Linked DNA regions of Mesorhizobium opportunistum WSM2075. The protein of the gene in region 1 binds, or shares a complex with, the protein of each later gene. Links are inferred from orthologs where the notes say so. Each region holds a gene or a part of one and is shown on either strand. Other genes may lie near its edges.

The links.
Region 2: the proteins of dnaN (region 1) and MESOP_RS20245 are in contact, whole or in part, in a solved structure (PDB 1OK7), measured with the Escherichia coli proteins. The link is inferred for Mesorhizobium opportunistum WSM2075 from one-to-one orthologs.

Annotation. Positions count from the first base shown.
Region 1 is NC_015675.1:1,594-9,927, forward strand. Bases 30-2,990 are described here. They hold dnaN (DNA polymerase III subunit beta), read left to right. Parts: upstream 30-931; coding sequence 932-2,050; downstream 2,051-2,990. Other genes in these bases: dnaA (chromosomal replication initiator protein DnaA), read left to right, coding at 30-626; recF (DNA replication/repair protein RecF), read left to right, coding at 2,126-2,990. In the rest of the region: more of dnaA, read left to right, coding at 1-29; more of recF, read left to right, coding at 2,991-3,259; MESOP_RS00020 (molybdopterin-synthase adenylyltransferase MoeB), read left to right, coding at 3,313-4,065; MESOP_RS00025 (GNAT family N-acetyltransferase), read left to right, coding at 4,068-4,556; MESOP_RS00030 (2-hydroxyacid dehydrogenase), read right to left, coding at 4,577-5,578; MESOP_RS00035 (SH3 domain-containing protein), read left to right, coding at 5,727-6,287; MESOP_RS00040 (DUF4260 domain-containing protein), read right to left, coding at 6,277-6,657; iron response transcriptional regulator IrrA, read right to left, coding at 6,680-7,147; 3-hydroxyacyl-[acyl-carrier-protein] dehydratase FabA, read left to right, coding at 7,389-7,904; fabB (beta-ketoacyl-ACP synthase I), read left to right, coding at 7,954-8,334. UniProt on the Escherichia coli protein: Confers DNA tethering and processivity to DNA polymerases and other proteins. Acts as a clamp, forming a ring around DNA (a reaction catalyzed by the clamp-loading complex) which diffuses in an ATP-independent manner freely and bidirectionally along dsDNA.
Region 2 is NC_015675.1:4,201,230-4,209,505, forward strand. What follows is about bases 647-3,549. They hold MESOP_RS20245 (DNA polymerase IV), read right to left. Parts: upstream 2,811-3,549; coding sequence 1,482-2,810; downstream 647-1,481. Other genes in these bases: MESOP_RS20235 (DMT family transporter), read right to left, coding at 647-737; MESOP_RS20240 (hypothetical protein), read left to right, coding at 932-1,438; MESOP_RS20250 (GNAT family N-acetyltransferase), read left to right, coding at 2,877-3,464; MESOP_RS20255 (hypothetical protein), read left to right, coding at 3,487-3,549. Also shown: more of MESOP_RS20235, read right to left, coding at 1-646; more of MESOP_RS20255, read left to right, coding at 3,550-5,085; MESOP_RS20260 (hypothetical protein), read right to left, coding at 5,136-5,789; MESOP_RS20265 (DUF3572 domain-containing protein), read right to left, coding at 5,786-6,085; MESOP_RS20270 (response regulator), read left to right, coding at 6,288-6,704; MESOP_RS20275 (PleD family two-component system response regulator), read left to right, coding at 6,738-8,111. UniProt on the Escherichia coli protein: Poorly processive, error-prone DNA polymerase involved in translesion repair and untargeted mutagenesis. Copies undamaged DNA at stalled replication forks, which arise in vivo from mismatched or misaligned primer ends.

The DNA.
Region 1 (8,334 bases):
CCGCAGACCGGCCGCCGTCGGAACTGGAATCGCTCGAACCGCGGGTACGCTCGCGTCTCAACGGCGGCGTCGCGCTCGAAATGTCGGCGCCCGATTTCGCCATGCGCCTCGGCATGCTCAAACTGCGCCTGGCCACCGCCAGGGTCGACGACGCATCGCTCGACATCTCGGAGGAAATCCTCAACCACGTCGCCCGCACCGTGACCGGCAGCGGCCGCGAACTGGAAGGCGCCTTCAATCAGCTGCTGTTCCGTCAGTCGTTCGAGCCGCAGATCACCATCGACCGCATCGACGAGATCCTCGGCCACATCTATCGCACCGGCGAACCGAAGCGGGTCCGGATCGAGGATATCCAGCGCATCGTGGCGCGCCACTACAACGTGTCGAAGACCGAATTGCTGTCCAACCGGCGCACGCGCACCATCGTCAAGCCGCGGCAGGTCGCCATGTACCTGTCAAAGGTGATGACGCCGCGTTCGCTGCCCGAAATCGGACGGCGTTTCGGCGGCCGCGACCACACCACGGTGCTGCACGCCGTGCGCAAGATCGAGGATTTGTCCGGCAACGACAACACGCTGGCGCAGGAACTCGAGCTGCTGCGGCGCCTGATCAACGACCAGGCCTGACCGATCCGGGACAGGCAAGCCAGAACCGCGCTGGAATTCAATGACTTGCTTGCAATGCCATGGGCCAGGAACGGGCGCACGGCATTGCCTGGAGACGATCCGGATTCCCGATTCTGCCCAGCGGCTGGCGGTCTTCGTACCCTTTATCCCCAGAAAGGCCGTGCAGCCGGCCCGAACCGGTCGCGCGGGCTTGCGTTTGCAGGCTTTTTCCTGTCAGTTTACGCAGATTCTGAGCCTGTTCAGACCTTTCGCGGGGCGCCGCCAGCCGGAGACCCGCTCATCCTTTCAAGCGAGCCTGTTTCGTCATGCGTGTTATCCTGGAACGGTCCAATCTCCTGAAGTCGCTCAACCACGTCCACCGTGTGGTCGAACGGCGCAACACCATACCGATCCTGTCCAACGTGCTGCTCAGCGCCGAAGGCGCAAGCCTCGAAATGAAGGCCACCGACCTTGACCTGGAGGTGACGGAAGCGACGCCGGCCAAGGTCGAGCGCGGCGGGGCGACGACGGTTCCGGCGCACCTGCTCTACGATATCGTGCGCAAGCTCTCCGACGGCGCCGAGGTGATGTTGAAGACGGATGAAGACGGCAACGCAATGACGGTGACGTCCGGACGCTCAAGCTTCCGCCTGCAGTGCCTGCCGCAATCCGATTTTCCCGAGCTATCGGCCGGATCCTTCTCGCATATCTTCCGCCTCGATTCGGTTGCCCTGAAGGGACTGATCGAGAAGACGCAGTTCGCCATTTCCACCGAAGAGACGCGCTACTATCTCAACGGCATCTACCTGCACACGCACGAGGTCGGCGGCAAGCTGAAGCTGCGCTCGGTGGCGACCGACGGCCACCGCCTGGCACGCGCCGAGATCGATGCGCCGGCTGGCTCCGAGGGCATGCCGGGCATCATCATTCCGCGCAAGACGGTGAGCGAGCTGCAGAAGCTGGTCGACGATCCGGATGTCGCCGTGACCACCGAACTGTCGGACACCAAGATCCGCTTCACCATCGGCAGCGTCGTCCTGACCTCGAAGCTGATCGACGGCACCTTCCCGGATTATCAGCGGGTCATTCCGACCGGCAACGACAAGAAGCTGATCCTCGACCGCCAGAGCTTTGCCGCCGCGGTCGACCGGGTCTCGACCATTTCCTCCGAACGCGGCCGTGCGGTGAAGCTTTCGATCAGCGAAGGCCAGGTGACGCTCGCGGTCAACAACCCGGATTCAGGCAGCGCCACGGAAGAACTGGCGGCGGACTATTCGTCGGACCCGATCGAGATCGGCTTCAATGCCAAGTATCTGCTCGATGTCGCCGCGCAGCTGACCGGCACGGAAGCGAAATTCATGCTGGCCGATGCCGGTTCGCCGACGCTGATCCACGACATGGCCGACGAGACCGCGCTTTACGTGCTGATGCCGATGCGGGTATAGCCCGCGCGGCGGTTGCCTCGCGGCACGGCCGGCAGCGAAAGCTATGTTGCGGCGACTTCTGTAGGCGGATAGCGGTTGCCAGGACAAACCCATATAAGTAAGCTAACACTTACTAATTTCCGCAATTATGCGGCGCTGGCGATCGACCTCGCGCCAGGCGCGGTGGTCTTTTCCGGCGACAACGGTGCCGGCAAGACCAATCTCCTCGAAGCAATTTCCTTTCTGACGCCCGGGCGTGGCCTGCGCCGCGCTCCCTACGCCGATGTCGCGCGCGCGGGCGGCGACGGCGGCTTTGCACTGCACGCAAGGCTCGACGGGCCCGACGGCCAGGTCGAGATCGGCACCGGCATTTCCGGCGGTGACAGCGAGGGCGGCAGGCGGGTGCGTATCAACGGCGCCACCGCACGGTCGGCCGAGGACATGCTGGAATGGCTGCGCGTCGTGTGGCTGACACCGGCCATGGATACGTTGTTCACCGGGCCGGCCGCGGATCGCCGGCGGTTTCTCGACCGATTGGTGCTGGCGATCGATCCCGGTCACGGCCAGCGCGCCCTGGATTACGAGAAGGCGATGCGGGGCCGTAACCGCCTGCTTACCGAAAATTCGCGGGACGACCGCTGGTTCGAGGCGATCGAGATACAGATGGCCGAGACCGGGGTCGCCATCGCCGCGGCACGCGCCGAGATGGTGCGCCTGCTGGCCGCCATGATCGACAGGCTGCCCGACAGCGGGCCATTCCCGCAGGCCGATATCGGCCTTGCAGGCGATCTGGAAGCCGAGATCGCCGGCACGCCGGCGGTCGATGTCGAGGAGCGGTTCCGGCGGGCGCTTGCCGATGGCCGTGACCGCGACCGCGCCGCCGGGCGCACGCTCGAGGGCCCGCACCGGTCGGATCTCTTGGTCCGGCATCGCCCCAAGGCGATGCCGGCCGAGCTCTGCTCGACCGGCGAGCAGAAGGCATTGCTGGTCGGTATCGTTCTGTCGCATGCCCGGCTGACCGGCGAGGTGTCCGGGATGACACCGATCCTGCTGCTCGACGAGATCGCAGCACATCTCGACGGAGGACGGCGGGCGGCACTGTTTTCGATCCTCGAGGAGTTGAACTGCCAGGCTTTCATGACGGGAACCGATGCGGCGCTGTTTTCCAGCCTGCAGGGCCGCGCGCAGTTCCTGACGGTCGACCACGGCATCGTTGGGCCAACCGTCTAGATTTTTGTTGCATGGATGTCGTCAAGGTTTTTGACCCGCTATATGGTCCTGATATGACCAATGCGCTCACCGCCGACGAGATCGAACGCTATGCCCGCCACATCGTGCTGCCGGAGGTCGGCGGCTCCGGCCAGCAGAAGCTCAAGCAAGCACGCGTGCTGGTGATCGGCGCCGGTGGCTTGGGTGCGCCGGTGCTCGAATATCTTGCGGCAGCCGGCGTCGGTACGCTCGGCATCGTCGACGACGACACCGTGTCGCTCTCCAACCTGCAGCGTCAGGTCATTCACGGCACCGATACTGTCGGCCTGCTGAAAACCCATAGCGCCGAGGCCGCAATCGCCCGCATCAATCCCAACACCAACGTCGAGACGCACACATTCCGGCTGACCGCGGACAACGCCCCTGCGCTGGTCGCTCGCTATGACATGGTCGTCGACGGTTCCGACAATTTCGAGACCCGCTACGTGGTGGCCGATGCCTGCGCGAGCGAGCACAAGCCCTTGGTGCATGCCGCCGTCGGTCGTTTCGACGGCTCGGTGACCGTGCTGAAGCCTTTCGAGGACGGCAAGGATGGCAAGCCGAACCCCGGCTATCGCGACCTGTTCCCGGAAGCCCCGCCGCCGGGCCTGGTGCCGTCCTGCGCCGAGGCCGGGGTGCTTGGCGCGTTGACCGGCGTTGTCGGCACGCTGCAGGCAATGGAGGCGATCAAGCTGATCACCGGCATCGGCGAGCCGCTGGTCGGCCGGCTGCTGCTCTACGATGCGCTCGCCGCGCGCTTCGAAACGATCCGCTACAAGAGAGGCTGACCTTGGCGCGGACCTCGGCGCCCTCGATTACCCGAATCCCGGCCGACTTCGACCGCTGGGATGACGTGCTCGCACTCATCATGCGCGCCTTCGCCTTCATGGACGGCGTCATCGATCCGCCGTCATCGGCTCACCGGCTCACCGTCGATTCCCTGCGCGACAAGGCCCGCCTGGAGAGCGGCTTCGTGGCTCTCGACAGCGACAGGATCGTCGGCTGCGTCTTTGCCATCGAAAGGGCTGACGACTTCTATGTCGGCAAGCTCGCCGTCGAGCCGGACTGCCAAGGACAAGGCATCGGCCGGCGGCTGATGCGGGCGGTCGAAATTCTTGCGCTCGACCGCGGCAAGGCAGCATTGGAGCTCCAGACGCGGATCGAGCTCACCGCCAATCACGCCGCCTTTGCCCGCCTCGGCTTTCACGAGACCGAACGGACGGCGCATGAGGGCTACAGCAGGCCGACCTCGATCACCATGCGCAAGGCCCTTTCGTAAGACCCTGGCTTCATTTGCCGTCAGGTTCGGAGCGGCAGCACGCGATCCGGCGGCCGATGGCCATCGACGAAAGCCCGGATGTTGATGATGACCTTCTCGCCCATGTCGATACGGCCCTCCAGCGTCGCCGAGCCCATATGCGGCAACAGCACGACCTTGTTCCTTGCGGCAAGCTTGAGCAGCTTGCCGTTGAGCGCCGGCTCGTGCTCGTAGACGTCGAGGCCGGCGCCGGCGATCTTGCCGTCCTGGATCAGCTTGACCAGCGCTTCCTCATCGATGATGTCGCCGCGCGCGGTGTTGACGATGTAGGCCGTCGGCTGCAGCAAGGCCAGCCGCCGCGCCGACAGGAGATGGAAGGTGGCTGGCGTCGACGGACAATTGACCGAGATGATGTCCATGCGGGCCAACATCTGGTCGAGGCTCTCCCAGTAGGTCGCCTCCAGCCCGTCCTCGACGGCCGGCAGCACGCGATGGCGATTGTGATAGTGGATGGAAAGGCCGAAAGCCTTGGCCCGCCTCGCCACAGCCGTGCCGATGCGGCCCATGCCGACAATGCCCAGCCGCTTGCCCCAGATGCGCCGGCCAAGCATCCAGGTCGGCGACCAGCCGACCCATTTCTTGTCGCCGGTGAGCACGTTGGCGCCTTCCGCCAGCCGGCGCGGCACCGCCAGCATCAGCGCCATGGTCATGTCGGCGGTATCTTCGGTGAGCACGTTGGGCGTGTTGGTGACGGTGATCCCCTTCTTGGCAGCCGCCGCCACGTCGATCTTGTCGACGCCATTGCCGAAATTGGCGATCAGTTTGAGGTTGTCGCCGGCCTGGGCGATCAGTGCGGCGTCGATCTGGTCGGTCACGGTCGGCACCAGAACGTCGGCTTCCTTGACCGCGGCAACCAGCTCCGGCTGCGTCATCGGCCGGTCCTCGACATTCAGCCTCGCGTCGAACAGTTCGCGCATGCGGGTCTCGACCGGGTCGGGCAGCTTTCGCGTGATGACCACGAGAGGCTTCTTTTTGCCTGCCATTGTTTCCCTCGTTGAGACCTCTTTAACCAAGACCGGCGAAACTGAAAGCCGGTCGCGGTAGCCGATTTACCCATGTAACAAGCGGTGCCGCCGAAGACAAAGAAAAAGGGGCGCAGCAGCCATCAGGCCGGCGCCGAAAGGAACGAAAGTGTCTGGTTTCGCGTCGCTTCGCCTGGTCCTCAGCGCAGCATTTCTCGGCACTCTCCTCTATTCTCCGCTCGCGGCGGCGCAGGGCGCGGCCGCACCTGCCCAGGGCGCCGTCACGCTGGGGCCGAGCGGCCTGCCGCTGCCGCGATTCGTCAGCCTGAAATCCGGACGCGTCAACTCGCGCGTCGGCCCGGGGGCCAATTACTCGGTCGACTGGATGTATATGAAGGCCGGCCTGCCGATGGAGATCATCCAGGAATTCGATACGTGGCGCCGCGTGCGTGATGCCGACGGTTCGGAAGGTTGGATCAACCAGTCGCTGCTTTCAGGCCGGCGTACCGCGATCATTGCGCCCTGGCAGCGCGGCAAGGGTGCCCAGATCAACCTTCTGAACAGCCCGGACAAGGACGCCAGGGTGATAGCGATCGTCGAGCCGGGCGTCATGGGCATGATCAAGTCCTGCGACGGCCAGTGGTGCGAAATGACGCTCGGCGGCCACACCGGCTGGCTCGCCCAGTCGACGGTGTGGGGCGCCTATCCCGGCGAGCGGGTCAAGGACTGAACGCCCCCGGTTTGCGCCCGATGCGGCCCAGATGAGTATCCTGAAAGCCGGTCGACAGCTTGAGGCCGTAGCCCAAGGAACGGTCGATGGCGATGTGGGCGATCCAGATCAGCGCGACCGTGATAGCGGCCGCATTGCCTAGCAGGTGGCCGGCGAGCAGCAGAAGCACCGGTGCGATCAGCATATGCAAGGCGTTGTAAGCTATCGCGCCAAGGCGCGGCCCACCGAGGTAGCCGAGCATCGACAGATCCGGCGCCAGGATAAGCACGGCAAAGAGCCACCAGGAAATGCCCGACGAAGCGTAGAAGACAATAGCGGCCACCGCCACGACGACCCATTCGAGCCGGATTATCAGGTCGAGGGGTTTCATTCCGATTGTCCGGCCAAGCGGATTATTCTGGCTTCGCCGACTGTTCTGGCCCTGCCGGTGATTCCTGGCGCTTGGGACGCAGCCTCACCACGATATCGACATTGGCGATTTCCATGCCCTCGGGCGGGTCAGGCAGGTTGGTGACCGTCACCGGGCCGTTGGCGATGTCGAAAATCCGGTTTTCGCCCTCGATGTAGAAATGGTGGTGGTCGGAAGTGTTGGTGTCGAAATAGGTTTTCGCGCCCTCGACGGCGAGGATGCGCAGCAGCCCCGCCTGGGTAAACTGGTGAAGCGCGTTGTAGACGGTGGCCAGCGACACCGGCACGCCGGCGGCCAGCGCCTCCTCATGCAGTTCCTCGGCCGACAAATGGCGGTCGCCCTTGGCGAAGAGCAGGTCGGCCAGCGCGATGCGCTGACGCGTCGGCCTCAGGCCGGCTTCACGTACCCGCTTGTCCACAGCGACATTTTCCTTCCGGCAGCCCCGGTCCATCTGGTCTTCCAAGCTCACAGTCCCGCTTCAAGACACGCCCAGAATGGCAAAAAAATGAATGTCTGCCGAAACCGGACCCCTGTTGACATATATTCTGTCGCCGGAATGCGATCAATAGCGCGCATTGACCCGGGCAGACTGGCGGGTTAAGCGCAAACGCCGGTTTCCGGCCTGAAACAGATTGTGTTAGGACACCGACGACAAGGGCGCGTTACCGCCCGGACGAATGGGGATGAGATTGATGGCGGGTAAACCCAGCTACGACTACGACGAATTGCTGGCCTGCGCCCGCGGCGAGCTGTTCGGAGAGGGCAATGCCCAGCTGCCCTACCCGCCCATGCTGATGTTCGACCGCATCACCGAGATCAGTGAAACGGGCGGTGCCTTCGACAAGGGTTTCATCCGCGCGGAATTCGACATCAAGCCGGATCTTTGGTTCTTCGCCTGCCACTTCATCGGCAATCCGATCATGCCTGGATGCCTCGGCCTCGACGCCCTGTGGCAGTTGACCGGCTTCTACCTCGGCTGGCTCGGCGAACCCGGCAAGGGAATGGCGCTGTCGACCGGTGAGGTCAAGTTCAAGGGCATGGTCACCCCATCGGTGAAGAAGGTCGAATATGGCGTCGATTTCAAGCGCGTGATGCGCGGCAGGCTGGTCCTGGGCATCGCCGATGGCTGGATGAAGGCGGATGGCGAGCCCATATATGCGGCGACGGACCTGAAAGTCGGTCTGTCGAAGCAGTCGGCGGTCGCTTGACCGCAGCCCTGGCCGATCCACTGGCCAGCATCCCTGGAAGGAGTTGCGAATGAGACGTGTCGTAGTCACAGGCATCGGCATCGTGTCGTCGATCGGAAACAATGCCAACGAGGTGCAGACCTCGCTGCATGACGCCAGATCCGGCATCAGCTTCTCCGATTCCTTCGCCGAGCACGGCTTCCGCTGCCAGGTCTGGGGAGCGCCGACGCTCGACCCGTCCGCCATGATCGACCGCCGCGCGATGCGCTTCCTGTCGCAGGGCGCGGCCTGGAACCACGTCGCCATGGACCAGGCGATCGCGGATGCGGGCCTCGGCGAGGACGACGTCACCAATGAACGCACCGGCATTGTCATGGGCTCGGGCGGGCCTTCCACCCGCACCATCGTCGAGGCGGCCGAAACAACGCTCAAGAACGGCAGTCCCAAGCGC
Region 2 (8,276 bases), 4.2 Mb from region 1 along the record:
ACGCGCAAAAAATCCATCGGCGAAATGACGGTCGCGTCGGCATAGGTGAGCGCGCGGGCCATGCAGAAATGCGATGACATGCCGGTGAAGGCGATCAGCACGATCCATGGCCAAAGCTCCAATGGAGGGTTGCGCCATTCGTAAAGGGCTGGAACGAGGCCAACCACCGATTGGATGATCAGCATCCAGAAGATGATACGCACGACGCTGTCCGTGCGCGTCAGCGATTTGACCAGGACCACCGAAATGCCGAAGCAGACCGCGGCGCCCAGCACGACCAGATGTCCCGGATCAACCGAGCCTACCCCTGGACGCACGATGACCACCACGCCGATCAGCCCGAGAACGACAGCCGCGAGTTTCGGACGGCTCAGTCTTTCGCCGAGAAATGTCACCGCCAGGATCGCCGTCCAGATCGGTGTCGTGAATTCGATCGAAATCAGCACCGCCAGCGGAATCAAGGTCAAGGCGTAGAGCCATGCAGCCTGCCCGGTATAGTGGATGACGTTGCGCGCGATATGGGCGAGGGGGCGCTGCGTGCGCATCGCCGTAAAGCCGCCGCTGGTCAGTACCAGCGGCAGGAGGATGAAGAAGCCGATCACCGAGCGCAGTTCCAGCACCTGGAAGACATTGAGTTCGGCCGTCGTGGCGCGGCCGGCCACCGACATCGCCAGGAACGAGGCGATCGACAGCGCCATCCAGAAAGCGGCCTTGGAAATGGAGGGGGCAGGTGACATGCCCGCTATGTCGCAGGCCGTGGCTTTTGGAGCAATCGCTAGTTGCGCCATTCTTCTGGGCCAGTTGCAATGGGCAGCGTTGCAAAACGGTCATGCCGCGGGTGGAACCTGATACGGCAAGGGGCGTTGAGTTCCGATATCCAGCCGTGCTTCGCAAGACGTTTTGCCCTCCAATTTCGACAAGGAGAGTTTCGATGAGACCATTCGCGCAATTCGCGCTTGCCGGATGTCTTCTGGCCGCGACCGGTACGGCACATGCAGACGAGGCCAAGTTCCTGCAGTCATTCAAGGGCAATTTCGCCGGCAAAGGTATCGTCAAGGTCACCACCGACGCGCCGACGGTGAACGTGTCCTGCACATTCAAATCGAACGCGACATCGACGTCACTGGCGCTCGACGGCAATTGCCGCGGGCTCATTGTGGTGACGCGTGCCATCAGCGCCGACCTGAAGGCCGCCGGCGCGAAATACAGCGGGACCTATGTCGGGTCGCGGACGGGGCCGGCACAGCTCAACGGCAGCCGTTCGGGCAATGCGATCAATCTCGGCATTCGCTGGGCAAAGGATGTCAACGGTGATCGGAAGGCGCAGATGAAGGTCGAAAAGACGGGCGAGAACGGCATCCGGCTGACGGTTGTCGACACCGACCCAAAGACCGGCAAGAGCATCGTGACGAGCCGGATCGATCTGAGGCGTACCTGATTCTCGATGCACAGAGGGTAGTGGACGCATCCCTGGGGCAGCGTCATTCCTCGAGCGGCTCCGGTGGATGGGCATCTCGCCCTTTGCCGAATGTATAACCGGTTTCCACCGCCTTGCGACCGAACTTGTCGCGCAAGGCATCGATGGCGCCCTCGGCCATGGCGCGTTTGCGCGACTGGAGGTCGACCAGATCCGGCGGGTCGGCCTTGTCGTCGTCGGAGAGGTCGCTGACGCCGATGCCGAGCAATCGGAATTTCGTTCCGTCGGTTTCCTTGCGCAGAAGCTCTACGCCAGTCGAAAAGATGCGATCCGCCAGCCTGGTCGGATCGCCAAGCTGGCGATTGCGCGTGCGCAGCCTGAAATCCTGGGTCTTCAGCTTCAGCACCACGGTGCGTCCGGCGATGCCTGATTTTTTCAGCCTCGCCGAGACCTTCTCCGAAAGGCCTCTCAGCACCGAGACGAGCTCCTCCAGCGACGCGATGTCGGTGTCGAAGGTGGTTTCGGCCGAGACGCTCTTGGCGTCCTGGTCGGGCTCGACGCGGCGCACGTCCTCGCCGCGCGAAAGCCGGTAGAGCCGGTCACCCATCGTGCCATAGCGGCGCATCAGGTCGGCGCGTTCCATCTTCTGAAGCTGGCCGATGGTGCGGATGCCGTCGCGCTCCAGCGTGGCGTTGAACGCCTTGCCGACGCCCCAGATCATGGTCACCGGCTGCACCGCCAGGAAGCCGACCGCCTCGGCCTCGCCGATGATCGAAAAGCCGCGCGGCTTGCGGAAGTCCGACGCGATCTTGGCGAGGAACTTGCAGTAGGAGAGGCCGGCGGAGACGGTGATGCCGATCTCCTTCTCGACGGCCAGCGCAAAGCGCGCCAGCACCACCGCCGGCGGCAGGCCGTGCAGCCGTTCGGTGCCAGAGAGATCGAGGAATGCCTCGTCGATCGACAGCGGCTCGACCAGCGGCGTCAGGGCCTGCATCATGGCGCGCACCTCGCGGCCGACACGAACGTATTTCTCCATGTTGGGCGGGATCACGACCGCTTCCGGGCAGGCCTCGAGCGCCTTGAACATCGGCATCGCCGAGCGCACGCCCCGGATGCGGGCGATGTAGCAGGCGGTGGAGACCACACCGCGCTTGCCGCCGCCGATGATCAGCGGCTTGTCCTTGAGCGTCGGGTTGTCGCGCTTCTCGATCGCCGCATAGAAGGCATCGCAATCGATATGGGCGAGGTGCAGCCGGTAAAGTTCTGGATGGCGGGCAAGGCGAGGGCTGCCGCAGCGTTCGCAGCGGCGCGTTTCACTGCGCTGATACGTCAGGCAGTCACGGCAAAAACCGTGATCGGGATTGTTGACAGGAGCCGCCATCACTGCGAACATAAAGAGAACAAAAGCAATGGTACGACAGTGCAAGGCCAGCGACAAGCTTAGCCTGGGGAGAACCGTATGAGCACGACCATAGTGCCGCTGGCGCCTGAGCTCTGGCCTGATTTCGAGGACCTTTTCGGCAAGCAAGGCGCCTGCTACGGTTGCTGGTGCACGCATTTCCGGCTGGCGCCGGCAGCGCGGCGCGAGAGCAGCCGTGAACGCAACAAGGACCACATCAAGGCACGCATCGAAGCCGGTCCGCCGCCGGGTCTGCTGGCCTTCGAGGACGGCAAGGCGGTTGGCTGGATGCAGATCGGGCCGCGCGCCGACGTGCCCGAATGGAACAACAAGGGCAGGGGCTCGGCGCCGATCGATCCCGCCGACGCTGCCGATCCGGCCGTCTGGGCGATCTCGTGTTTTTTCATCCGCTCCAAGGCGCGCGGCAGGGGCATCACGCACCGGCTCGTCGAAGGTGGCGTCGAGTTTGCCCGCGGGAATGGCGCACGGCTTGTCGAGGCGTGTCCAATAGACCTGTCCCGCGATTCGCGTTCGCTCGGGCTGTTCGTCGGCTCGTCGCGGGTCTTCGAGAAGGCCGGCTTCGAGAGGCTCGTCGAACGCAAGGCCGGCCGGCCATTGATGCGGCTGGTGCTGGAGCCTCGCGCCTGACCATCGTCGTCTTGCAGTTGCGATGGTATTTCCCTACCAGAAGTACGAAGCGATTTTGCCTTTTGACCAGAGGGGAATTCCCGTGAACCGTATGTTGCCAGTTGCCTTTACCGCGCTCCTGCTCAGCGCGCCCGCTTTCGGCCAGACCGTCGACAGCCAGGGCGCGAAGCAATTGTCCGATGACCTGTCCCGCTATGTAGGCAAGCAGGCACTCGACAAGGGAATCCTGAAGGTTTCGGCCGAAGGCGATGCCTACAAGATCGTGTTCGATTTCAAGGCGCTTGCCGGGAGTTTTCCCGACCAGAGGCTGGTGAAGTTCGACTTCGCGCCCTACGCGCTGCTGGTCAAGCCGCGCAGCGACGGGACCTGGGATGTGTCGATGGATTTTTCGCAAAGCGCGTCCTTCGAATTCAAGGGGCCCGAAGGGCTGCAAAGCACGCAGTTGTCGATCAAGGACGGCAAGGGCTCCGGCGTCTACGACCCCGGCCTGGCGGCGTTCATCAGCGGCGTCAGTTCGATAGCAGGCATGACGATGACATCGAAGGATGCCAAGCAGCAGATGGACGTCAGCGCCGGTGCCGGCACCGCGACCCTGGCCGCCACCAAGGCTGCCAATGGCGGCGTCGATTTCACGACCTCGCAGAAAATGTCGAACTTCGTCGAGGCGATAAAATTCAATGATCCCGAGAGCGGGCTGAATTTTCCGGTCACCGTGAAATCGCCGGAATTTTCCGTGGAGGCCAGCGGCAAGGGCGTGCAGAGCAAGCCGCTGCTCGACCTCCTGGCGTTTGCCGTGGCCAATGAGGACGAGAAGACGCTGAAGGCAAACCAGGCGCAACTCAAGTCGCTTCTGCTCGCCGCGCTTCCGGTGTGGGAGCGCATCGACGGCACCTATGGCTTCAAGGATTTCGCGGTCGACAGCCCGATCGGCACGTTCGGGGCGACCCAGCTCAGCACCGCGTTCGGCAGTGACGGCGTTTCGCAAAACGGCACGGTCAGCTACGGCATCAAGGCGTCGGGGCTCACGGTGCCTCAGCAGCTTTTGCCGAGCTGGAGCGTGGCACTGCTGCCCACCGATATCGACCTGAATTTCGGCGGCGCCAACATCGACCTCGACAGTATGGCGAAGAAGGCGATCGAAGCCTTCGATCTCAATCAGAATCCACCGCTGCCGGCCGAGTTCGGCGACCAGCTTAAAGCCGACTTCCTGGCCAAGACGCCGAAGGTCGTCATCGGCCACAGCGTCATGAAGAACAAGGACATGGAAATCGCGCTGGAAGGCGAGATGACAAGCTTCGGCCAGAAGCCCGATGCAAATCTCACAGTCGATGTCGCCGGCTTCGACAAGATCGTTGCGGGTCTGCAGGAGGCGGCAAAGTCCGAACCCGAAGTGGCGCAGTACGTGCCTATGGCTCTCGTCGTGAAAGGGTTTGCCAAGACGCTGCCGGACGGCAAGTTGGAATGGGTTGTCAGCACAAAGGCCGACGGCTCGGTCACCGTCAATGGCGTCATGCTGAAGCCCGCCGATCCGGCGGTGGACGACAGCGTCGACGATGGTGATGGCGAGGACGACGACAGCGGCGGCGACAATGGCGGATCAGGGGCGAAGCTGAATCCTTGAAGGTTCGGCCCTCGAGTAATTCCGGGAAAAGTTTTCCGTCTGGAATTGCCTCAGAGCCTCAGCGCGCCCGCGATCTTGGGCGCGGCTTCGCGCCAGTCCTGCACGACGATGACGTCGTTCGCGACCGGCGGTAGGAACGCGCGCAGCGAATTGTCGGCCATCAAGTGGAAAAGATCTGCGTCGGCCACCGCTTCCCGCACCGACGCCAGATTGTGCGGCTGATCGTCGACGAAGACCACCGGCCGGCCGCTCTTGCCGCGCAGCCTGGCCACTGCCGGCCCTTTGGCCATCTCGGTGGTCAACAGCGGATAGCCTAGCCCCAGGGCATCGAGATGGGCACGGCGCACGGCGCGATGCCTGTGCGGCATGGCGGTCAAGAGGATGATTTCCGCGCGGCCGCCAAGCCCCGCCAGCGCTTCCGCGGCGCCATCGGTGATGCTCTGCCAATCGGCCTGCGCGTCGAAGAAATCGCCCAGGAGCGCCGTCACCTCGGGCTGTTCGATCAGCCGGCCGCTGGCCGTTTCGGCAATGTTGCCGGTCAGGCGGAAGGAGGCCAGCGTCAGGCCGTAACCGCGCGACTTGAGGAAGTCCGGGAAGGGCCGGATGAATTCGAGCACAACATCGTCGACATCGAGCACCAGCAATGGCCTGTCGTCGGCCGCCAGTTCCTCGATCTGGCGCGCGGTCTCCGGATCGTCGCTCATATGGAATGCTCGTGATTGTCGTCGCCGAGCGGCAGCGCCCGCAATGCCTTGCCGACGGCTGCCGGCGGCGTACCGGTTTCCTCGGCAAAGCGCATCAGGGTCGGCTCGTGGGCGAGAATGAACTGCAGGACACCGGCCAGGAAACCCGGCTCGCCGGCGGCCCGGCGGATGGAATGCGCCTCTATCCCGGTGATCGCCAGGAAACGCGGCAACAGCTCCGGATCGGAAGCGACGAAGCCCAGTGCCTTGACGGCAATGGTTTCAGCCTCTTCGCGCATTGACGCCGCGTTTGCCATCACTACCTTCGGTGTGTGGAATGAGTCTCTCCCGCAGTAATGGCAAGATCTGCTTGCGGCAAGCCTTTACAGCGCGGCGCGCCTTTTGGACGCGCGGGAGGCGAGGTGGAATTCGCGACGCTTTGCAGCCCGAGGGTTTCCGTTTCGTCAATCATATTGCCGTATAGTGAAGCAGGGTTTGGTGCGTTCAACGGAAGTGCGCATGACGGCCGCCTTCGAGCGGAGTGACGGCCGGGACGGGATGTCGATGCCTAAGAAGGTCATGATCGTCGAGGACAATGAGCTCAACATGAAGCTCTTTCGAGACCTCATAGAAGCCAGCGGCTACGAGACAGTGCGCACCCGCAACGGTCTTGAGGCGCTCGACCTGGCGCGCCAGCATCGGCCGGATCTCATCCTGATGGACATCCAACTGCCCGAAGTGTCGGGACTGGAAGTGACCAAATGGCTGAAGGAAGACGACGATTTGCATGTCATCCCGGTCATCGCCGTGACCGCCTTCGCCATGAAGGGCGATGAGGAGCGCATCCGCCAGGGCGGCTGCGAGGCCTATATTTCGAAGCCGATCTCGGTGCCGCGTTTCATCGAAACCATCAAATCCTACCTGGGCGATGCCTGATGCGCCCTTCCAGCCGAGCCGGAGCCTTATGAAATGACCGCGCGGATCCTCGTCGTCGACGACATCCCTGCCAATGTGAGGCTGCTGGAGGTCCGGCTGCTGGCCGAATATTTCGAGGTGCTGACCGCCACCAATGGGCCCGATGCGATCGAGACCTGCGAGAACGGCAAGGTCGACGTCGTGCTGCTCGACGTGATGATGCCCGACATGGACGGGTTCGAGGTCTGCCGCCGGCTGAAGAGCGATCCGGCGACATCGCACATCCCGGTGGTGATGATCACCGCGCTCGACCAGGTTTCCGACCGCGTGCGCGGGCTCGAGGCCGGCGCCGACGATTTCCTGACCAAGCCGGTCAACGACCTGCAGCTGATGACGCGCGTCAAAAGCCTGGTCCGGCTGAAATCGCTGACCGACGAACTCAGGCTGCGCGCCTCGACGACGCGCAACATCGGCATCGAGGAACTGCTCAGCCGCAATTTCGCGTCCGAGGACACGGTGCCGAAAGTGCTTTTGATCGACGAACGTAAATCGTCGGTCGAGCGCATCCAGAAGATGCTGCGCGACCGCGCCGACCTCGACGTCACCAGCGATCCGCATGCCGGTTTCTTCCAGGCTGCCGAGACACCCTATGAATGCGTGATGATCTCGACGGCGTTCGCCGATTTCGACCCGCTCAGGCTCTGCTCGCAGCTGCGTTCGCTCGACCGCACCCGTTTCGTGCCGATCATCCTTTTGGCGGATGAGGGCGAGGAGGAGCGCATCATCCGTGGCCTCGAGCTCGGCATCAACGACTATCTGATGCGCCCGATCGACCAGCAGGAGCTGACGGCGCGGCTGCGCACCCAGGTGCGCCGCAAGCGCTACAACGACCAATTGCGCGCCAGCGTCACCCAGACCATCGAAATGGCGGTGACCGACGGCCTTACCGGGCTGCACAACCGCCGCTATCTCGACAGCCACCTGCAGACGCTGTTCGACCGCGCCGTGGCGCGGCGCAGGCCGCTTTCGGTGATGATCACCGATCTCGACCGCTTCAAGGCGATCAATGACACGCATGGCCATGACGGCGGCGACGAGGTGCTGCGGGAGTTCGCGCGGCGGCTGCGCAAGAACGTTCGCGGCATCGACCTTGCCTGCCGGTTCGGCGGCGAGGAGTTCGTGGTGGTGATGCCGGATACCGATGGCGCCGTGGCTGAGAAGGTGGCCGAACGCATCCGCGCTGAAATCGCCCAACAGCCGTTTTCCATCGGCGCCGACGGCAAGACGATCGAGGTCACCGTCAGCGTTGGCGTGTCGTCGGTTCTGAAGGGGGTGGATACGGTGGCGGCGCTGATGAAGCGCGCCGATCTCGCGCTCTATGAAGCCAAGAGCGGCGGCCGCAACCGCGTCGTCGCCAAGGCGGCGTAGCGCCCAGGCCCGATTATCCAGTCAACCCGACAGGGTTACCCGTTTACCTTAATCCAAGCGATTTCCGAGCATTGGTTAAGAAAGTGTTGATTTTCATAAGCTCTTGCGCAAATGTGCTGGTCAAGACGAAGCCGGCACGAGGATAGATAGCCGGCTCGATCCCCA